DNA from 2 places in the Janthinobacterium sp. HH102 genome. Region 2 is predicted to be linked to the other one. Evidence: predicted binding sites of a transcription regulator. Region 2 holds the regulator's gene; the other holds the start of a gene.
What was found. Region 2 encodes LexA, which represses DNA repair genes until DNA is damaged. Its sites were predicted from a motif close to ACTGTATNNNNATACAGT; they were not measured.

Region 1: the regulator LexA is predicted to act here: its motif matches at 5,027-5,044, upstream of recA (recombinase RecA).

Annotation. Positions count from the first base shown of each region.
Region 1 covers NZ_CP062062.1:6,017,286-6,028,729, forward strand. Annotated here, with positions in the region: gene sucC (ADP-forming succinate--CoA ligase subunit beta) at 1-528, opposite strand, end outside; gene JAB4_RS27415 (DUF2889 domain-containing protein) at 604-1,164, opposite strand; gene JAB4_RS27420 (class I SAM-dependent methyltransferase) at 1,443-2,981, opposite strand; gene recX (recombination regulator RecX) at 3,137-3,592, opposite strand; gene recA (recombinase RecA) at 3,820-4,923, opposite strand; gene JAB4_RS27435 (response regulator transcription factor) at 5,178-5,912, shown strand; gene JAB4_RS27440 (sensor histidine kinase) at 5,909-7,447, shown strand; gene JAB4_RS27445 (DUF4212 domain-containing protein) at 7,440-7,754, shown strand; gene JAB4_RS27450 (sodium:solute symporter family protein) at 7,751-9,799, shown strand; gene JAB4_RS27455 (6-phosphofructokinase) at 9,909-11,135, shown strand; gene JAB4_RS27460 (IclR family transcriptional regulator) at 11,259-11,444, opposite strand, start outside.
Region 2 covers NZ_CP062062.1:4,937,810-4,949,253, reverse strand. Annotated here, with positions in the region: gene purF (amidophosphoribosyltransferase) at 1-962, shown strand, start outside; gene JAB4_RS22575 (cystathionine gamma-synthase family protein) at 1,006-2,247, shown strand; gene lexA (transcriptional repressor LexA) at 2,484-3,119, opposite strand; gene rpsF (30S ribosomal protein S6) at 3,395-3,784, shown strand; gene priB (primosomal replication protein N) at 3,805-4,104, shown strand; gene rpsR (30S ribosomal protein S18) at 4,130-4,420, shown strand; gene rplI (50S ribosomal protein L9) at 4,448-4,903, shown strand; gene JAB4_RS22545 (replicative DNA helicase) at 5,039-6,424, shown strand; gene JAB4_RS22540 (DUF47 domain-containing protein) at 6,518-7,144, shown strand; gene JAB4_RS22535 (inorganic phosphate transporter) at 7,184-8,197, shown strand; gene JAB4_RS22530 (MBL fold metallo-hydrolase) at 8,244-9,140, opposite strand; gene JAB4_RS22525 (HD family phosphohydrolase) at 9,339-10,961, shown strand; gene JAB4_RS22520 (adenylate/guanylate cyclase domain-containing protein) at 11,012-11,444, shown strand, end outside.

The DNA of each region.
Region 1 (11,444 bases), 1.1 Mb from region 2:
GTCGGCGATGGAACCGGCAGGCACGCCGATTTTGGCGGCGATGTCGTCTGCCTGGGCATCGGTCAGGCCAACGCCCGGATCGATGGTGACGTGGTGGATCTTCTCAGGGTGGCTCTCGGCCACTTCTTCGATGTCCATGCCGCCTTCGGACGATGCCATCAGGACGATTTTCTGGGTAACGCGGTCGGTGACCAGCGAAACGTACAGTTCTTGCTTGATGTCGGCGCCTTCTTCCACCAGCAGGCGGTTGACTTTCTGGCCTTCGGCGCTGGTCTGGTGCGTGATCAGCTGCATGCCCATGATCTGGTCAGCGTATTCCTTGACCTGTTCCATCGATTTTGCCACTTTCACGCCGCCGCCCTTGCCGCGGCCACCTGCGTGGATCTGCGCCTTGACAACCCATACCGGGCCGCCCAGGGTTTCCGCAGCCTTGACGGCTTCTTCGACGGACATGCACGGAATACCGCGTGGTACCGTCACTCCGTGCTGCCGGAGGATTTCTTTGGCTTGATACTCATGGATTTTCATGCTGGCTTCCCTTCTGATACTGATGTGTAAAAATACGGTTAGTGGTGCAAAAAAACAGGAAATACAGCGCCGGGGTCACGCTTTGGCTACCCAGCGCGGGTAATACTGTGCAACCGCCCCGCCATCGGTGCGCAGGGCGTGGCATTTGTCGAGTTGAAACGGCTTTTCATGCGATAAGTCAGCATTCGCACCGTCACGGGTCGACCAGACATCGCCGGCAAATGCCTGAACCGTCGCAGTCGGCAAGACTTGCGCCAGTTCGGTCAAATGGGTACAGCCGGCGATTCCCGCCAGGCGCTGTTTCAAGTCGCGGCGGAAATTCTTCAATAAATTCAATCCGATCAGCGCCCTGTAAGCGGGGCCGATGGTATCGCAAAAACCGGGATAGGGCACGGCATCGGAGGCAGCTTCGGCCTCGACAATGGTCAGTGCGCGATCGACGGTAATGCGTAAATGGAGGTCATGCAGAGGGGCGCCGGCGGGACGGGGGCCGGAGGCCAGGGTCGCGTCATAGCTTTTGATATCGGTGATATGGGCGTCAATATCCCACAGGCCGTCGTCGCGCATATACGCTTGGACGTCGATAACGCGGGAGTGCCGTAGGGCGCGCCGGGATACGGGAGTTGACAGGGGCATAAGACCGATGCCGCTTGCGCGGCCATAATTAGTAAGCAGCCATGTGCCTAAAGCACTCTGTTCGCAGCTTCTACGAACAGCAACCGCACCTGCGGCGCCGCAAAAACCCTAAAAGTGTAGCACACAGGGCGCTAGTTGCGCCGCAACATAATTTTTTATTGCTTGTGCCGCCCGCCGCAAATCATTAACGAAAATCGCAAAATCAATGACGATCATTCGCAATTCAAATAACTTGGCAGCAGGCTTGCCGGCACCGGCAGGCTGGCCGGCACCGTACCTCAGTCAGTCACACCCAGTGCGCGTAAAACAGGCAAGATGCGCGCGGAAAAATACTGTGCCTGCGCCAACAATTCGGCCAGGTTTTCCTCTTCCATCAACAAGGGCTGCCCATCCTTCGTCATCAGCTGCTTCAGGCGCAGCAGCACGGGCCACGTCGTGCGCGCCCAGTCTTGCGGCGTTGGACAACCTTGCAGTTTCGCCCACAGGAAGAGCTGTTGTAAATGCGATACAACCACGCCGCCGCCCGTCAGGGGGCTGGCGAGGATATGCAAATCGGTTCTTGCCAGCGCCTGCTCCAGCAAGTGTGCATTCAGGCGCGCCGTCTGCGGCCGCGCCGCGGCGATGCCGGCCTCGTCCTGGACGGCAGCCACGCTGCCCTTGCTGGCCAGTACCAGCATGATCTGCAGCAAGGCCGCCAGACTGGCTTCGCTGCCAGCCAGTTGCTGCTCCAGTTCGCCTATCGTGTACACGCGATGGTCAGCCATGGCGTCCAGCACGGGCGCATAGACGCTCTCGTCCATATCGGCGTCGCCCAGCACGCCATGCACGCTCAACACCACTTCGTCGCGGGGCACGGCCAGCATCACGCGCACGGCCCGCAAGGCACTGGCCTGGGCGAACGGCGTCAGCCTGCGTGCGCCCTTGACCCAGTAATCCCTGCGGAATTGCTCGTTGACGAGGAAGGAGCGCGTCGTCTCGCGAAAAATAGGATCGGGTATCTCGGCCAGGAACTGCTGGTGCTCAGCCGTCAGGTTCAGCATGTCGACCAGAGCGGTATAGTTGGCGGACGCGGCGAACTCGAGCTTGGCCTCGCCCAGCATGGCCGCGACGCTGGAAAAGGCCATAGGCTGCCAATCGGCATTGAAATACTCATGGGCAAGATAATGTCCATCCATCGCCTTGAGTTTTTCGAAGCGGTCCGCCAGTTGCGGGTTGGCGTCCAGGTAGCGCGGTTGCGTGGCGATCATCCTGTCGACGAAATCGATGGCGCCAGCGACTCTGGCCAGCACGCCCTGGCCCGGGGCGCTCATGACGCGGCTATGTTCGGCCAGCAAGTCGCGCATCGGCATCATTGCGGCCCAGCCTGGCTGCGTGTTGTAGCTGATGAAGACGACACCGCCCACCTTCAGCTTGCGCCGCAGGAAGTCGACGATGAGCGCGCGATTTTCCGCCGAAACCCAGCTCCAGATCCCATGCAGGCAGATAAAGTCAAAATCGGGCAAGTCGTCGCGGCAACAAAACTGCGCGAACGATTCATCCGTGAACTGCGCGCCAGCGTCAGCCGCGTTGGCCAGCTCCTGCGCAAAGGCGGCCTGGGACGGATTGAAATCATTGCCATGCCAGCGCGTGGCGGACGCCGCCGCATGGATATTGGCGCTGACGCCCTGGCCAAAGCCCAGCTCGCAAGCCGTGCCGCTGGCAGGCAAGGCCAGGCCGGCGGCCAGCAAGGGCAGGCGCAGGCGCAGAGGGTTCAATTCTTCGTAATAGCCATAGGTATAGGCGATTTCGGCCACATAGCCGGCATTCCAGTTGCTCATCTTGCATCCTGTCACGATCAGTGGTGCTGCGCGTATCGCACAGCGTTCGAGCGCCAGCATACCCGATCGCGCGGCGTCACCATACTGGAATCAGACGATGTTTGAAAGCGCAGTTCTTGGCGGCACGGCGTGGCGGCCGGGCAGCCTTGGATGAGCTATTCCTCGTCGGGATCCAGCCCCTTCAAGGCCACCTGCACGGCCCGCTGCGAAAAGCCGCGCTGCATCAAAAAACGCATCTGCTTGTTGCGCTGCTCGGCATCCTGCGCCACCTGACCAAACTTGCGGCGCCACACCTCGCAGGCGCGCGCCACTTCCCCTTCGGCCAGGCCCGCCTTGAGTTCCTGCAACGCTTCTCCCCCGATGCCATGGCTTTGCAGCTCCGCCATGATGCGGCTGTTGCCGAAACGGGCCGAGCGGCGGTGGATCAGCGACTCGGAAAAGCGCTCCTGCGACAGCCAGTTGGCTTGCTCCAGGCTGTCGAGCAAGGCTTCCACGTCGTCGCCTTCCTGCGCATGGCGCTGCAGCTTGCGCCGCAATTCCATGCGGCTGTGTTCGCGCATCGACAAAAAGCGTAGCGCCCTGCCCTTCAGGCTTAGTTGTACTGCGGCCATACACCCACCTTGTCTTTCATTCCACGATCACATCACCCAAACACAATCGCCGCCCGGCGCAACAGCGCGGGACGGCGATCATGGTCACACCTTGCAGCAAGCCATGCGTAGGTCGGATTAGGCCCCTTGGGCCGTAATCCGACAACATTGTTGACGTCTGATCCGACAACATTGTTGATGTCTGTGGTGCTGTCGGATTACGCGCGGCTTTGCCGCGCTAATCCGACCTACTCTGCCTTGGTTTCCGCAGCCTTGGCAGCCTTGTCGGCGGCCTTATCCGCTTTTTCCGGCTTTTCAGCGGCCAGCGGCGGCAGTTCGCGCACGCCCAGCGAAGCGCGGACCTTGTTTTCGATTTCGCGGGCCAGCGCCGGACGCTCTTGCAGGAAGGCACGGGCGTTGTCCTTGCCCTGGCCGATGCGTTCGCCGTTGTAGCTGTACCACGAACCGGATTTTTCCACGATCTTGGCATCCGAACCCAGGTCCAGGATTTCGCCTTCGCGCGAGGTGCCGGCGCCGTACAGAATGTCGAAGTGCGCTTCCTTGAACGGCGGCGCGATCTTGTTCTTGACGACCTTGACCTTGGTTTCGTTGCCGATCACTTCATCGCCGGACTTGATCGAGCCGGTGCGGCGGATGTCCAGGCGCACGGAAGCGTAGAATTTCAGCGCATTGCCGCCCGTGGTCGTTTCCGGGCTGCCGAACATCACGCCGATCTTCATGCGGATCTGGTTGATGAAGATGACCAGGGTATTCGTGCGGTTGATGGAGCCGGTCAGCTTGCGCAGCGCTTGCGACATCAGGCGCGCCTGCAAACCTGGCAGGGAATCGCCCATGTCGCCTTCGATCTCGGCGCGTGGCGTCAGTGCGGCCACGGAGTCGATGACGACGAGGTCAACGCTGCCCGAACGCACGAGGGCGTCGCAGATTTCCAGTGCCTGCTCGCCCGTGTCCGGTTGCGAGATCAGCAATTCATGCAGGTTCACGCCCAGCTTTTGCGCGTAACCGACGTCGAGCGCGTGCTCGGCATCGATAAAGGCGCAAGTGCCGCCCAGTTTTTGCATTTCGGCGATGGTTTGCAGGGTCAGCGTGGTTTTACCCGACGATTCCGGACCGTAGATTTCCACCACGCGGCCGCGCGGCAAGCCGCCCACGCCCAGCGCGATATCGAGGCCGAGCGAACCGGTCGACACGACTTGCACTTCTTCGATCGGTGCGCTGGCATCCATGCGCATGACCGAACCTTTGCCAAACTGCTTCTCGATCTGCGCCAGTGCGGCGGCGAGCGCCTTGGCTTTTTCCGATGCGGGTACTACAGCTTTTTTATCGTCCATATGTTCTTTCAGCCGTTCTACAGTTGCGGATTCACGTGACGCATCTACGTGAACCGTGCAGCCTGCGATAGCGCCAGTGGGTTAAATTCTTTACACAGACAGTACTGTATAAAAAAACAGTGATCAATGCAAGCGGAACGTGGATTTGTTTTGAAACAGATCAATACAAGCCTGGTTTTTCACAAAAACTCGCCACCTTGCGGGAAATGAAACACAATACAAGCTTCTATGCCGCAAGCCGAGGAAGTCTCACCATGCGTATTTTACTTGCCGAAGATGACAGCGTACTGGCCGATGGCCTGACCCGTTCGCTGCGCCAGTCGGGCTATGCCATCGACTGCGTCAAAAATGGGCAGGAAGCCGATACGGCCCTGTCCACCCAGGAATTCGACTTGCTGATCCTCGACCTGGGCCTGCCGAAGATGTCGGGCCTGGAAGTGCTGCGCCGCCTGCGCGCGCGCGCCTCGCTGCTGCCCGTGCTGATCCTGACGGCCGCCGATTCCATCGAGCAACGCGTGAATGGCCTCGACCTCGGTGCCGATGATTATATGGCCAAGCCGTTCGCCCTGTCGGAACTGGAGGCAAGAGTGCGCGCCCTGACGCGCCGCGGCGCCGGCGGCGGCGCCACCATCATCAAGCACGGTCCCCTCAGCTACGACCAGGTGGGGCGCAGCGCCTACATCAACGACCAGATGCTCGACCTGTCGGCGCGCGAACTGGGCTTGCTGGAAATCCTGCTGGGCCGCACCGGCCGCCTCGTCTCGAAAGAGCAGCTGGTCGACCACCTGTGCGAATGGGGCGAGGAAGTGTCGAACAACGCCATCGAAGTGTATGTGCACCGCCTGCGCAAGAAGATCGAGGTGGGCGGCGTGCGCATCGCCACCGTGCGCGGCCTCGGCTATTGCCTGGAAAAATACTCGGAAGCGGCGCGCCTGAACGCCGAAGCGGGCGAGTCGGCAGCCCCGGCCAGCGGGTCCGCCAGCAAGTGAAGGCACGCGAGGCGCCAGCGGACGAGCCGGGCGACGACGACTGGTTCGAGCCGCCCACAACGGAGCAGGACGACACCATCGAGCATTCGCTGTTCGGCGAAATCCTCGACTGGATGCTGGCGCCCCTGCTGCTGCTGTGGCCGATGAGCATCGCCATCACCTATCTGGTGGCCAAGGGCATCGCCAATCAGCCGTTCGACCATGCGCTGGAAGACAGCGTCACCGTGCTGACGCAACAGGTCAAGCAGGCCGACGGCGCGCCGCTGCGCCGCGTGCCGGACAAGAACAGCAATAACAAGGGCCGCGACTTCCTGCGCGGCGACGACGTCGATACCCTGTATTACCTGGTGGTGGGTCCGCGCGGCGAATACCTCGACGGCGACCGCGACTTGCCGCCGCCGCAGGACCCCGACAAATACCGCAGCGGCATGGTGCTGTTTCGCAACGACACCATCCACGGTACGCCCGTGCGCGTGGCGTTCAGCTATCTCGATATTCCCGCCGGCAACGACGATGAACCGCACCGCGCGCTGGTGCAAGTGGCCGAGACGCTGGAAAAGCGCGCCCAGCTGGCCAATGAAATCATCAAGGGCGTGATTTTGCCGCAGTTCATCATCCTGCCCGTGATCCTGGCCCTGGTCTGGTTCGCCCTGGCGCGCGGGCTGTCGCCGCTGGCGCAATTGCAGGAACGCATACGCGCCCGGCCGCCCGACGATTTATCTCCCATCGAATCGGGCCAGGTGCCCGAGGAAATCACGCCGCTGGTTGGTTCGCTCAACGAGATGCTGGCGCGCCTGTCGCTGTCGATCGACATGCAGAAACGCTTCATCGCCGATGCGGCGCACCAGATGAAGACGCCGCTGGCCGGCATGCGCATGCAATCGGAGCTGGCCCTGCGCCAGACCGACCACGACGAGATTCACCGCTCGCTGCTGCAGCTGGCGAAAAGCTCGGAAGCGGCCACGCGCCTGGTCAACCAGCTGCTGGCCCTGGCACGCGCGGAAAACCAGCCGCAGGCGGGCACGGCGTTCGAGCCGATCGAACTGAGCGAACTGGCGCGCGGCGTGGTGCAGGACTGGGTGCAAGCCTCGTTTGCCCAGCATATCGACCTGGGCTTCGAACAGCCCGCCTATTCGATCATGATTTCCGGCAATGCCATGATGCTGCGCGAGCTGCTGAGCAATCTGATCGACAATGCCTTGCGCTACACGCCAGCTGGCGGCAGCGTCACGGTGCGCGTGCGCAGCACCCTGGAACTGGCCATCCTGGAAGTGGAAGATACGGGGCCCGGCATTGCGCCGGCAGAACGGGCCCACGTGTTCGAGCGCTTTTACCGCATTCTTGGCAGCAATGTCGACGGCAGCGGCCTGGGCCTGGCCATCGTGCGCGAGATTGCGCAGCAGCATGGCGCCGAAGTCGATATTTTTAACAATCCGCGCGCCACTTCGCCGAAGCTGCCAGGCACCCTGCTGCGCCTGAGCATCGCCCTGCTGTTGCCGGAAGCGCCAGAAGAGGATGACATCACGTATGGATAAACCCAGCCTTTCCGCAACGCCGCCGCAGCCGGCGCGCACGCCTGGCCCCGAACTGCAGGCGCGCCGCGATGTGCACTGGAGCAAGACGCGGCGCCTGACGGCCATCCTGCTGCTGGTCTGGCTGCTGACGGGCTTCCTGACCGTGTTCTATGCGCGCGAGCTGTTGCACCTGAACCTGTTCGGCTGGCCCCTGCCCTTCTACATGGCGGCCCAGGGCGCCTCGCTCGTCTACCTGGCCATCATCGCCTTGTATGCCTGGCGCATGCGGCGCCTGGACCGGGCTTTCCATGCCGAGGAGCAAGCATGAGCGGCCAGCGCAGCTTCTTTGCGCGCCTGTGCCGTTACTACCTGCTGTTTACCGCCGGTTTCGCCGCTTTCCTGCTGGCCCTGTCGGTGCTGGAACAGGAAGGCATGCCGCGCGCGTGGATCGGCTACCTGTTCATGCTCGTCACCATCACCCTGTACGCCACCATCGGCGTCATCAGCCGCACCTCGAACGTCACCGAATACTATGTGGCGGGGCGCCGGGTGCCGGCCATGTTCAACGGCATGGCCACGGCCGCCGACTGGATTTCGGCCGCCAGCTTCATCAGCCTGGCGGGCGGCCTGTACCTGAACGGCTTCGACGGCCTGGCCTTCATCATGGGCTGGACGGGCGGCTATTGCCTGGTGGCGCTATTGATCGCCCCCTACCTGCGCAAGTTCAGCCAGTACACGATTCCCGACTTCCTCGCCGCGCGCTACGGCAGCGGCACCGACAAACGGGGCGCCAGCGTGCGCGTGGTGGCCGTGGCCGCCACCATCATCGTGTCGTTCACGTATGTCGTGGCGCAGATCTACGCCGTCGGCCTGATCGCCTCGCGCTTCACGGGTGTGGATTTTTCTGTCGGCATCTTCCTGGGCCTGGCCAGCATCCTCGTCTGCTCCTTTCTGGGCGGCATGCGCGCCATCACCTGGACGCAGGTGGCGCAGTACATCATCATCCTCGTTGCCTTTCTGATTCCCGCCATGTGGCTGTCGGTCAAGCATGCGGACAATCCCGTGCCGCAGATCGCCTATGGCAAGGTGTTGCCGCAACTGAGCGCGCGCGAACACGTGCTGGAAACGGACCCGAAAGAAAACGAAGTGCGCGCCATCTTCCGCGAGCGCGCGCACAGCTACCAGGCGCGCATCGACGGCTTGCCCGGTTCCTGGGAGCAAGGCCGTCTGGCGGCCCAGCGCCAGCTCGACAGTTTGCGCCAGCGCAATACCTCGCTGTTCGACATCCGCAACGCGGAGCGCTACCTGATCGCCTATCCGAAGAGCCCCGACGAGGCACGCGTGCTGTGGCAGGCGATGCAGGCGCAAAACCAGAAACGCGCCGAGCCGATCATTCCGCACGCGCAGCCGTTTCCCGCCGCCGACCGGGAGCAATCCGATATCAAGCGCAACAATTTCCTGGCCCTCGTGTTTTGCATGATGCTGGGCACGGCCGCCCTGCCCCACATCCTCATGCGATCGTACACCACGCCGTCCGTGCACGAAACGCGCGTGTCCGTGTTCTGGACCCTGTTCTTCATCCTGTTGATCTATCTCACGATTCCCGCGCTGGCCGTGCTGGTCAAGTACGACATTTACTCGGCCCTGGTCGGCACGCAATACGCGAACCTGCCCACCTGGGTATCGTACTGGGCCAACGTGGACAAGCTCAGTCCCCTGATCAGCATCGTCGATGTCAACCGCGACGGCATCGTGCAACTGGCGGAAATTTCCATCGACGCCGACGTGCTGGTGCTGGCCACGCCCGAGATCGCCGGCCTGCCCTACGTGATTTCCGGCCTGGTGGCGGCCGGCGGCCTGGCCGCCGCCCTGTCGACGGCCGACGGTTTGCTGCTGGCCATCTCCAACGCCCTGTCGCACGACGTCTATTACAAGGTGGTCGATCCCAGCGCCTCGACGCAAAAGCGCGTGACGATTTCCAAACTGCTGCTGCTGGCCGTGGCCTTCATCGCCGCCTATGCGGCCTCGCAAAAGCCGGCCGACATTTTGTCGCTGGTGGGCGTGGCCTTTTCACTGGCCGCCTCGACCCTGTTCCCGCCGCTGGTGCTCGGTGTCTTCTGGCAACGCGCCAATTACCAAGGCGCGCTGGCCGGCATGCTGGCGGGCTTTGGCGTCTGCCTGTACTACATGCTGCATACGAGCACCATGCTGGGCGGCAATGCCAGCGGCCAATGGTTTCACATTGCGCCTATTTCTGCCGGCATCTTCGGCGTGCCGGCCGGCCTGGCCGCCGCCATCCTCGTCAGCTGGCTGACGCCGGCACCGGGACGGCGCAGCAGGGGACTGGTCGAGCATATCCGGGCGCCGGAATGAATAGGCAGGCCGGCCCGCCAGATCAATTCCCCTTGCGGCATAGGGAAAAGACAGCGTCCCGCTAAAAAAGGAGTAGGCTGGAGGGCCGCTTTATTTACGAGGAGATCCCATGCCGTCTGGAAAAATTCTTGTTGCCCAGGGAGGCGGCCCCACCGCCGTCATCAACCAGTCGCTGGTGGGCGTGGTGCTCGAATCGCGGCGTTTTCAGCACGTCACGCGCGTGTATGGCGCCCTGCATGGCGTGCGCGGCATCATCAATGAAGAGTTCGTCGATCTGACGCAGGAAACCAGCCACAACCTGGAACTGGTGGCCGCCACGCCGTCCTCGGCGCTCGGTTCCACGCGCGACAAGCCCGACATCGCCTACTGCCAGCAAATCTTCGAAGTGCTGCGCGCGCACGAAATCGAGCACTTCTTTTACATCGGCGGCAACGACTCGTCCGACACGGTGCGCATCGTCAGCGAGGAAGCGCACAAGGCCGGCTATCCGCTGCGCTGCATCCACATCCCGAAAACCATCGACAACGACCTGGTGGGCAGCGACCACACGCCCGGCTTTCCCTCGGCCGCGCGCTTCGTCGCGCAAGCGTTCGCCGGTGCCAACCTCGACAACGCGGCCTTGCCCGGCGTGTACGTGGGCGTGGTGATGGGCCGCCATGCGGGCTTTCTGACGGCTGCCTCGGCGCTGGGCAAGAAGTTCCCCGACGATGGCCCGCACCTGATCTACCTGCCCGAGCGCGTCTTCGTGCTGGAAAATTTCCTTGCCGACGTGAAGGCCACCTATGAAAAGTATGGCCGTTGCGTGATCGCCGTGTCGGAAGGCATCCACGATGCATCGGGCGAGCCGATCGCCAGCCTGCTGGCCAGGCAGGTGGGCAATGAGGTGGAACGCGATGCGCACGGCAATGTGCAATTGTCGGGCACGGGCGCGCTGGCCGACCTGCTGTGCGACGAAATCAAGGCCAAGCTCGGCATCAAGCGCGTGCGCGGCGATACCTTCGGCTATCTGCAACGCTCCTTCATCGGCTGCGTTTCCGACGTCGACCAGCGCGAAGCCCGCGAAGTGGGCGAGAAGGCCGTGCAGTTCGCCATGTGGGGCGACCGCGACGGCTCCGTCGCCATCAAGCGCACGGGCTTTTATTCCGTCGACTACGAACTGCTGCCGCTGACCGAGGTCGCGGGCAAGACGCGCACCATGGAAGACGAGTTCATCAGCGCCAGCGGCACGGACGTGACCGATGCTTTCCGCCTGTATCTGCGCCCGCTGCTGGGTTCGGGCATGCCCGATGCATTCCGCCTGCGGGCGGCCAAGGTGGCGAAGGTCCTGAAACCTTAAACACCTGACCAAACCTACTGCGCGTCGCGCGTCGCGGCCTGCGATGCTCACTGCCTCGGCGGCCCCGTGCCCAGCACAGCTGCGCGTCTCGGTCACGACTCACATCCGCTCGCTACGGTTTTGTTAGGTGTTGTGAACCGTTTCTGCCAGCAGCAGCGGCCGCAGTTTCACGGCCGCTTCCTTGAGCTGCGGTACGTGTTGCATCAGCTGCTCCACGGACTTTCGCGCCACGGGCGCGTGGCAGGCGACGGCCGCCACGATGCGCCCGTCCGCCGCGCAGATGGGCACGGCCACGGCCACCATGCCGTG
Region 2 (11,444 bases):
TCCGTCCGCTGTGCCTGGGCATCAATGAAACGGAGCAGGGTCCCGAATACCTGATCGCTTCCGAATCCGTGGCCCTGGAAGGCATGGGCTTCCGCTTCGTGCGCGACATCGGCCCCGGCGAAGCCGTCTTCATCGATGCCGACAAGAAATTGCACAGCGCCCAGTGCGCCGACAATGCCAGCCTGAACCCGTGCGTGTTCGAATTCGTCTACCTGGCCCGTCCCGACTCCGTCATCGACGGCGCCTCCGTGTACGCCACGCGCCTGAAAATGGGCGAATACCTGGCCGAGAAGATCCGCGCCGAATTGCCAGGCGTGCATATCGACGTGGTCATGCCGATTCCCGATTCCTCGCGTCCGGCCGCCATCCAGCTGGCCATGGCGCTGAACATCGAATACCGCGAAGGCTTCATCAAGAACCGCTACATCGGCCGCACTTTTATCATGCCGGGCCAGGCGGCGCGCAAGAAATCCGTGCGCCAGAAGCTCAACGCGATCCCGTCCGAATTCAAGGATAAAGTGGTCTTGCTCGTCGACGATTCCATCGTGCGCGGCACCACCAGCCGTGAAATCGTGCAGATGGCGCGTGAAGCGGGCGCGACGAAAGTCATCTTCGCCTCGGCCGCGCCGCCCGTCATCTATCCGAACGTGTACGGCATCGACATGCCGACGCGCGACGAGCTGATCGCCTACGGCCGCACGACGGAAGAAGTGTGCCGCGAAATCACGGCCGACTACCTGGTCTACCAGGATATCGGCGCGCTCAAGCAGGCGATCGCCGACGTCAACCCGGCCCTGACCAACTTCGAGGCCTCGTGCTTCGACGGCGTCTACGTGACGGGCGACGTGTCGCAGGAATACCTGGACCGTCTGGAATATGCGCGCCACCATCCGAAGGCGGCAGCGCCCGAAGATACGCCGCGTTCCCAGCTGAACCTGAACCTGGCAACGACAGAAGCGTAATTATCTTGCCCGGCTAGCGCCGGGCTTTTTTTGCTCCGCGATCATGAACGATAAAAAAAACTACGGCTTTACCACCACCATCCTGCATAACGACCGCCGCAAGGGCATCGAGCATGGTTCGCTGCACAAGCCCGTGCACACTTCCGTCGCGTTTGGTTATGCCGATGCGCGCCAGCTCGCTTCCGTATTCCAGGGCAAGGAACCCGGTTTCCGCTATGGCCGCCAGGGCAACCCCACCGTGTCCGCGCTGGAAGACAAGGTCAACAAGATGGAAGACGGCGTCGCGACCTTGTGCTTCGCCACCGGCATGGGCGCCATCGGCGCCGTGGTGCAGTCGCTGCTGCGCGCGGGCGACCATGTCGTCTCGTCGGCCTTTTTGTTTGGCAACACCAACAGCCTGTGGCAAACGGTGACGGGGCAGGGCATCGCCGTGTCCTTCGTCGACGCCACCGAGGTGGCCAACGTGGCGGCCGCCATCACGCCTGCCACGCGCATCGTGTTCGTGGAAACCATCGCCAATCCGCGCACGCAGATCGCCGACCTGAAAAAAATCGGTGACCTGTGCCGCGAAAAGGGCATCTTGTACATCGTCGACAACACGATGACGACGCCGTATTTGTTCCGCCCGAAAGCCGTGGGCGCGGGCCTCGTGGTCAATGCCTTGACGAAATCCATCGGCGGTCACGGCAATGCATTGGGCGGCAGCTTGACGGACACGGGCGTGTCCGACTGGACGCAGTATCCGAATATTTTCGAGAATTACAAGAAGGCGGCGCCCGCGCAGTGGGGCATCGCGCAGATCCGTGCCAAGGCCTTGCGCGACTTCGGCGCGTCCCTGGGGCCGGAAGCGGCGCACCATATCGCCGTCGGCGCGGAAACCATGGCCTTGCGCATGGACCGCACCTGCTCGAACGCCCTGGCGCTGGCCACCATGCTGGCCGCCGATCCGCGAGTGGCGGCCGTGCACTACCCGGGCTTGGCGTCGCACCCGCAGCACGCCTTGGCGAGCGACCTGTTCCGCAGCTATGGTTCGCTGTTCAGCTTTGAATTGAAGGATGGCATCGATTGCTTCGATTTCCTCAATCGTTTGAATCTGGCTATTCCCGCGAGCAACCTGGGCGACACGCGCACCCTGGTCATTCCCGTCGCCCACACGATCTTCTATGAGATGGGCGCCGAGCGCCGCGCCAGCATGGGCATCGCCGAATCGCTGATCCGCGTCTCCGTCGGTATCGAGGATGAGGTGGATCTGCTTGAGGATTTCCGCCAAGCACTCGATGTATAAGTCGCCGGACAAATGAAAAGGGCCGCAACAGTCATGCTGTTGCGGCCCTTTGTTCGTGCAGTCGTTTAATGCCAGTTGCGCATCAGTCCCACAGCCAGGCCTTCCAGGGCGAATTCATCTTTCGGCAGCAGTTCGATGACGGAAACTTAGGTGTCAGAACTTAGGTGTCAGGCATGAGAAGGGGCCGCAACTAAAAACTGGGGTCAGACCCGGCGGGTCTGACCCCGGCAGGCAACTTAATGCCAGCTGCGCATCAAGCCGACTGCCAGGCCTTCCAGGGCAAATTCATCTTCCGGCGACACGGTGATGACCTTGAAATCCGGGTTTTCCGGCAGCAATTCGATGACGGAACCCGTCTTCTTGTAGCGCTTGACCGTGACTTCGTCGCCGATGCGGGCCACGACGATCTGGCCATTCTTGGCGCTGTCGACCTTTTTGACGGCCAGTAAATCGCCATCCATGATGCCGGCGTCGCGCATGGACCAGCCGCGCACCTTCAGCAGGAAGTCGGGCTTGGCCGAGAACAGGGCCGGGTCCACGTTGTAGCTCGCTTCCAGGTTTTCCTGGGCAAGGATGGGCGAACCGGCGGCCACCCTGCCGATCAGGGGCAGCGACATCAGCAGCGCCGCCGGCACTTTCGATGGCGGCGCTTCGGCTGCCGCGCCGATCAGGCGGATGCCGCGCGAGGTGCCGGGCGAAATCTCGATCGCGCCCTTGCGGGCCAGGGCCTGCAAATGCTCCTCGGCCGCATTGGCCGATTTGAAACCCAGTTCATTGGCAATTTCGGCACGGGTGGGGGGAAAGCCCGTGTTTTCAATCGCGTCCTTGATCAGGTTCAGGATTTGTTCTTGTCGTGCTGTCAGCTTGATCATGAGCGGTGGGTGCATACTAAAATGCTGTCTATATGAACAGTCTGTATTTTTGTACAGTATCGCCCACTATGCAAGGGGATTTCCGTGTTTTCGGCGAATTTCGCAAGAAATACTTGTTCCCGGTCGAAAAGCACGGTGGTCCGCGGGCTTTTCGGGCACTGGCGCAAGCAATGATTGAAACGTTTGCAAAAGGCGGTTATAATCTTCGGCTGACCTTCCCACACCCGTCTTGACGCCGGGGTGGGCGATTATCAATCCGACCTGAAGGAGTTTGCATGCGTCATTATGAAATAGTCTTTATCGTCCATCCGGACCAAAGCGAGCAAGTGCCCGCGATGATCGAACGCTACAAAGCCAGCGTAACCACCCGCGGCGGTTCGGTTCACCGCGTGGAAGATTGGGGCCGCCGTCAAATGGCTTACTCGATCCAAAAGCTGCCTAAAGCACACTACATCTGCCTGAACATCGAATGCGACAACGAGACCCTGGTCGAGTTGGAAACAGCATTCAAATTCAATGATGCCGTGTTGCGTCACCTGACCGTTAAAATGAAGAAAGCTGAAACAGCTCCTTCGCCGATGATGAAATCGGTACAACGCGAAGACGCGGCCAAAAGCCACCGCACCGAAGCACCAGCAGCCGCTCCAGCCGCAGCAGCAGCTTAATTTTTGACCAGGATCGTGCGCTGAACCAGCTACAAGTCACCGCCATCATTGCCGAGCGCGAAATATTGCGCTATACCCCGGCAGGGCTGCCGATTGTGAATGCAGTATTGCAACACAGTTCGCAGCAGATGGAAGCAGGGATTGCCCGTTTGACCGAGTTTGATGTTGCCGCGCTAGCCGCTGGCGAAATTTCAGGCCGGTTCAGTCAGGCAAGCTTGGGCGGGGTGTATCAGTTCACGGGTTTCCTGGCCAGGAAGAGCCGCAACAGCAAGAGTTTGGTGTTTCACATCATTGATTTTAGTGCAGTCAATTCTGACTAGCGCATTTTAGATACAGGAGCCTGACATGGCATTCGGTAAAAAGTTCGACAAAAATAAGCTCAAGCTTAAAGAAAAACGCAAACAGCAAAACCCTTTGTTCAAACGTAAGAAGTTCTGCCGCTTCACGGCAGCTCACGTTGAGCAAGTCGACTACAAAGACGTCGACACGCTGAAAGACTTCGTCCAGGAAAACGGCAAGATCATGCCAGCACGCCTGACCGGTACCAAAGCGCACTACCAGCGCCAAGTCGACACCGCAATCAAGCGCGCTCGCTTCCTCGCGCTGCTGCCATACACCGATCTGCACCACGCTTAATCGGTCAGATATTCCTGGAGAAGAACTATGCAAATCATTCTGTTAGAAAAAGTTGTAAACGTCGGTAACCTCGGCGAAGTCGTCAAAGTCAAAGACGGTTACGCACGTAACTTCCTGATCCCGCAACGCCTGGCACGTCGTGCTACGGCAACCGCTGTGGCTGAATTCGAAGTCAAGCGCGCCGAACTGGAAAAAGCTGCTGCCGCCAAACTGGCCGCATCGCAAGCCCAGGGCGAAAAACTGAGCGGCCTGACCGTTCAAGTTGCTCAAAAAGCTGGCGTCGATGGCCGTCTGTTCGGTTCCGTCACCAACTTCGACATCGCTGAAGCGCTGACCAAGCAAGGTTTTGCTGTTGAAAAAGCACAAATCCGCATGCCTACCGGCCCGCTGAAGATCGTTGGCGAGCACAACGTTTCGGTTGCTCTGCACACCGACGTGGTCGTGGAAGTTGTTATCGCTGTCGTTCCAGACGCGAACGCGTAATCGCCTGCGGGCCTGGCCCGCAAGCGCTGCCGCACTATGAAAAGCCGGGTTCGCCCGGCTTTTTTGTGGCCTTTTTTTCGCTCATTTTCAGCCCTTTATTTTTGCCGGCACGCCGAAGCGGGTATAATTCGCGCCATGAACGCCCCCTCTGATCCGCAACTGGATTCCCTCCGTATTCCGCCGCATTCGATCGAAGCAGAACAATCCGTTATCGGTGGTCTGCTGCGCGACAATGCCGCCTATGACCGCATCGCCGACTTCATGCATGCGGAGGATTTCTATCGCTATGACCATCGCATCATCTTCGAGCAAATCGTCAAGATGGTTAACGCTTCCAAGCCAGCCGATGTCATTACTGTTTTTGAAACCCTGACCCAGCTCGGCAAGGCCGATGACGTGGGCGGACTCGCTTACCTGAACGCCATGGCGCAAAACACGCCATCGGCCGCGAACATCCGGCGCTATGCCGAGATCGTGCGCGACCGCGGCGTACTGCGCAAACTTATCACCGTCGCCGACGATATCTCCGGCACGGCCTTCAGCCCGCAAGGCAAGGAAGTCAAGCAGATGCTTGACGAGGCCGAGTCGAAGATTTTCGCCATCGCCGAAGAAGGCGCGCGCGGCGCCCAGGGCTGGACCGCCATCCAGCCCCTGCTGACGCAAGTGGTCGAGCGCATCGACGAACTGTACAGCCGCGACAACCAGAGTGAAATCACGGGCGTGCCCACCGGTTTCATCGACCTCGACCGCATGACCTCGGGTCTGCAGCCGGGCGACCTGGTGATCGTGGCGGGCCGTCCGTCGATGGGCAAGACGGCGTTTTCCGTCAACATCGGCGAAAACGTGGCCATCGACAGCGGCTTGCCCGTGGCCGTGTTCTCGATGGAGATGGGCGGCGCCCAGCTGGCCATGCGTATGCTCGGCTCCGTCGGACAGCTGGACCAGCACCGCCTGCGCACGGGCCGCCTGAACGACGAAGACTGGCCGCGCCTGACGAATGCAATCCAGAAGATGAACGACGCGCAGTTGTACATCGATGAAACGCCGGCGCTCAATTCCATCGAATTGCGCGCCCGTTCGCGCCGTTTGTCGCGCCAGTGCGGCAAGCTGGGCCTGATCATCGTCGATTACTTGCAACTGATGTCGGCCAATACGCCGGGCGACAACCGCGCCACGGAGATTTCCGAGATTTCGCGTGGCTTGAAAGGCCTGGCGAAAGAACTCGGTTGCCCCGTGATCGCGCTGTCACAGTTGAACCGCTCGCTGGAACAACGCCCGAACAAGCGTCCCGTGATGTCCGACTTGCGCGAATCGGGCGCTATTGAGCAGGATGCCGACGTGATCCTGTTCATTTACCGCGACGAGGTGTATAACCCCGACTCGCCGGACAAGGGGACGGCCGAAATCATCATCGGCAAACAACGTAACGGTCCAATCGGCAGCATCCGCCTCACCTTCATGGGGCAGTACACCAAATTTGGCAATTACAGTGGTGGCCTGGCGCTTTACCAAGGCGACTAAGACTCAGCAGCACTGATATTCCATTGGCCGCCCCCTCATACGGGGCGGCTTTCTGTAGTAAATAACACGACTCAATGCTTAACGGAGAATGACATGTTTGGACGCTTGATGCCCACTGAGGGCAAGTTTTTTGAATTGTTTAACCAGCACGCGGAACTGTGCGTCAAGGGCGCGAAAGAGATGCTCGGCCTGATGACCAATTTCGACGACCTGGAAAACCGCGTGCACGCGATCGAAAGCATCGAGAAACAGGCGGACAAAGTCACCTACGCCACCGTGGAAATGCTGCACAAGACCTTCATCACGCCGATCGACCGCGACGACATCCATCAGCTGATCACGCGCCAGGACGATATCCTCGACCTGCTGGAAGACGCGGCGCAAACCGTCTCGCTGTACGACTTGAAAGCCGTCACGCCGGAAGCCAAGCGCCTGGCCGAACTGGTGCTGGCCTGTACCGAGAAAGTGCGCGACGCCGTCGCCATGCTGCACAACATGGACAACTCGCGCAAGATCGTCGCCATCTGCGAAGAAATCGACCGCCTGGAATCGGACGCCGACCACGTGATGCGCGCCGCCATGTCCAAGCTGTTCCGCGACGAGCCGGACGTGCGCAACCTGATCAAGCTGAAAGCGATCTACGAAATTCTGGAAACCGTGACCGACCGTTGCGAAGATGTGTCCAATATTATCGAAGGCATCATCGTCGAAAACGCGTAAGCGTTGGGCCTGTCCTGAACCAGAATCAGAAAAGAAACTATAATGACCATACAAATCAGCATCTACGTGCTAGGCCTGTTGATCGTCCTCGCGCTGCTGTTTGACTTCATGAACGGCTTCCACGATGCCGCCAACGCGATTGCCACGGTGGTCTCGACGGGCGTATTGAAACCGCAGACCGCGGTTGCCATGGCCGCCACGTTCAACTTCGTCGCCATCTTCGTGTTCCACCAGCTGACCGTGGCCGCCACGGTGGGCAAGGGCACCATCGACCCGGCCGTGATCGACCAGTACGTGATCTTCGGCGCGCTGATGGGCGCCATCTTCTGGAATTTGTTTACCTGGTACTACGGCATTCCCTCGTCGTCCTCGCACGCCCTGATCGGCGGCCTGGTGGGCGCCGCTGTGGCCAAGTCGGGCACGGGCGCGCTGGTCGCGGCCGGCCTGTGGAAAACCGTGGCCTTCATCGTCATCGCCCCCGTGCTGGGCTTCGTGTTCGGCTCCATCATGATGCTGATCGTGTCGTGGATTTTTGTCCGTTCGACGCCGCGCAAGGTCGACAAGTGGTTCCGCCGTTTGCAACTGGCATCGGCCGCGGCCTATAGCCTGGGCCACGGCGGCAACGATGCGCAAAAAACCATCGGCATCATCTGGATGCTGCTGATCGCGGCCGGCTACTCGAACGTGAACGACCAGATGCCGCCGATGTGGGTCATCATCTCGTGCTACACGGCCATTAGCTTCGGCACCCTGTTCGGCGGCTGGCGCATCGTCAAGACCATGGGCCAGAAGATCACCAAGTTGAAACCCGTCGGCGGCTTCTGCGCCGAAACGGGCGGCGCCATTACCCTGTTCGTCTCGACGGCGCTGGGCATTCCCGTGTCGACCACGCACACGATCACGGGCGCCATCGTCGGCGTCGGCTCGGCGCAAAAAATGTCGGCCGTGCGCTGGGGTGTTGCCGGCAATATCGTCTGGGCCTGGATCTTCACGATTCCCGCTTCCGCGTTCGTGGCGGCAGTGGCCTGGTGGATTGGCCACCACATCATGTAATGGATAGCCAACGCCAGTAAAAAGGGAGCCTTGCGGCTCCCTTTTTTTATGCGCCGGCCAGTTCCACCGTCAGCCCCTCGCTGGCGAGGAACACCTGCAGGCCGGCCAGGCGGCTCGCATAGCGGCCCATCACGTCGGCAAACACGGCCTCGAGCTGCTCGTCGCTGCGGGTCGGTTCGTGGTGGGTGCAGTACAGGTGCCGCGCGCCGCAGCGCAGGGCCAGGTCGAAGGCGGCGTCGAAGGTGCCGTGGCCCCAGCCCTGCTTGCCCGGGTATTCTTCGCGCGTGTACGAGCAATCCATGATCAGCGCATCGACGCCGGCGACCAGCGCATCGATGCCGGCCTGGCGCTGCGCATTGCGCGCCGCGCAGGCCGCATGCTCGGCGTGGCCGGGCGGATGCAGGTTGTAGAACGGTTCATGGTCGCCGCTGAAAAACAGCGAGGCGCCGCCGCAGTCGATGCGGTAGCCGAGGTTGACCACCGGATGGTTCATTTCCGCGCCGCGCACGCGCGCGCCGCCCACGTCGACGGCTTCGCCGGGCGCCAGGGTGCGGTACTCGATGCAGGCCGCCATGGCCGCTTCGCTGACGGGAAAATAACTGCCCTGCAGCTGCACCGCCATCACGTGCTCGATGCCGCGCCCGCTGTTGCCGTCCAGGGCGCCATGCAGGCGCATGCGGTTGCCGGCCACGAACAGGGGCGAGAACATGGGCAAGCCGTGGATGTGGTCCCAGTGGCTGTGCGTGATGAAGACGTGCGCGTCGACGGGCTGGCCCGGCGGCAGTTGCTGCGCCAGCGCGAAGATGCCGCTGCCGGCATCGAGAATGATCAGGCTGTCGTTGTCCGTGCGCACTTCGATGCACGTGGTGTTGCCGCCATAGCGCGCCGTGCGCGGGCCGGGGGAGGGGATGGAGCCGCGCACGCCCCTGAACGTGAATTTCATTCAGTACCTTGTTACAGTGTAATTATTGTTGATTCTATTCTAATTAATGAGATTGGCGGCAACATTTATGCGTGTTGCGTTACGGAAAGTAATTTCATTTTGTTGTGACTAAGTAATGTACAGTGCGCAGGGTCGCCGTTACACTGGCGCTTGCCGACTTCCCCTTTTTTGCTTGCCCATTACCTGATTGCCACCAATATGCCTCAGCTGCACCCTGAGAAAATCGCCCACAGACTGGAGCAATTGACCGAACTCAGCGTCGCGCTCGGCCACGGCCTGGGCGGTGAGGGGCGCGACATTGGCGCGCTGCTGCAGCGCATCGTGCTGCTGGCGAAAAGCATGAGCGGCGCCGACGGCGCCACCTTGTACCGGCCCGCGCTTGACGGGCGCCAGCTGGCGTTCGACATCAGCGTCAACGACAGCCTGGGCATCGCGCAGGGGGCGGACATGGGTTTGCCGGGCGTACCCCTGTTCGATGGCGCCGGCCAGCCCAACCTGGCGTCGGTGGCCGCGTATGCGGCGAACATGCGCCGCAGCGTGAATATCGCCGACGTCTACCGCGACGAGGTCTTCAATTTTTCCGGCATGCGCGAGTTTGACCGCCACCATGGCTACCACACGCAATCGATCCTGACGGTGCCCATGAGCGATCACGAGGGCGACTTGATCGGCGTGCTGCAGCTGGTCAATGCCAAGGATGGCGAGACGGGCCAGGTGCGCGCCTTTTCCTCCACCGACCAGCGCTTCATCGAGGCGCTGGCCGCGCAGGCGGGCGTGGCGCTGACGAATCAGCTGCTCATCTCTCAGCTGGAAGAGCTGCTCGAGTCGCTCGTTACCCTGATCAATATCGGCATCGATGAAAAGTCGCCGTACACGGGACGGCATTGCCAGTTCGTGCCCGAGCTGACGATGTTGCTGGCCGACGCCGCGCATGCGACGCAAACGGGGCCGCTGGCCGATTTCCGGCTCAGCGACAACGAGCGCAAGCAGCTGTGGCTGGCCGGCCTGCTGCACGATTGCGGCAAGATCACCACGCCCGTGCACGTGGTCGACAAGGCCACCAAGCTGGAAACCATTTTCGACCGCATCGCCCTGATCGACACGCGCTACGAAGTGCTGCTGCGCGACGCCGAGATCGAGGCCCTGCGCCTGCAGGCCGCGCAGCCGCAACAGAAGGACGCCATTGCCCGCGCGCTGGAGCAGGAGCAGGCGGCGCTGCGCGAAGAGCGCGATTTCATCCGCACGGTCAACATCGGCGGCGAGAGCATGGCGCAGGCCGACCAGGAAAGGGTGCGGCAGATCGCCCGGCGCCGCTGGCGCGCGGCCGACGGCGAACTGCGCGATTTTCTCGACGCCGACGAGACGGAGAACCTGACCATCCGCGCCGGCACCCTGACGGCGGCCGAGCGGGCCATCGTCAACAACCATATCAGCGTGTCGATCCGCATGCTCGAAGCGCTGCCGTGGCCCAAGCACCTGCAAAAGGTGCCCGAATATGCGGGCGGCCACCATGAGCGCATGGATGGCAAGGGTTATCCGCGCGGGCTGACGAAAGAGCAGATGTCGGTGCCGGCGCGGCTGATGGCGATTGCCGACATTTTCGAGGCGCTGACGGCGCGCGACCGGCCCTACAAAAAGGGCAAGTCGCTGTCCGAATCGCTGCGCATCCTCGGTAACTTCAGCCTGAACGGCCATATCGACCCGGAGCTGTTCGACGTTTTCATCCGCAGCAAGGTCTATCTGACCTTCGCTGAAAAGCACATGCATCCGAGCCAGATCGATGCCGTCGACGAGGCGGCCATTCCGGGCTATACCCCTTGAAGCTGCCGCAGTCCTGGCGCAAGCATGGGGCGCGGTCGCTGCTGGGCATAATGCTGACCGTGGCGGCGGCCGTGCTGTGCCTGGCCGGCAACGACACGATCGCGCGGCTTGACGCCATGCTGGGCGACTGGCGCATGCGCTTTGATGCGCCGCAGCTCGACCGCCGCATCGTCATCGTCGACATCGACGAGCAAAGCCTGGCCCGCGTGGGCCGTTTTCCCTGGAGCCGCGACGTGCAGGCGCGCCTGGTGCGCCAGCTCACCGGCCATTACGGGGTGGCCGCGCTGAGTTTCGATATCTCGTTTCCCGAAGCGGACACCAGTTCCGGTTACGCCGTGCTGCAAGGCCTGGCGCGCGGCGAACTGGCCGGCGTGGCCGGCTTGCCGGCGCAGCTGGAAAAGCTGCGCCCGGCCATGGACTACGACGGCCTGTTTGCCGAGGCCATGCGCGGCCAGCCCGTGGTGCTCGGCTACAGCGTCTCGG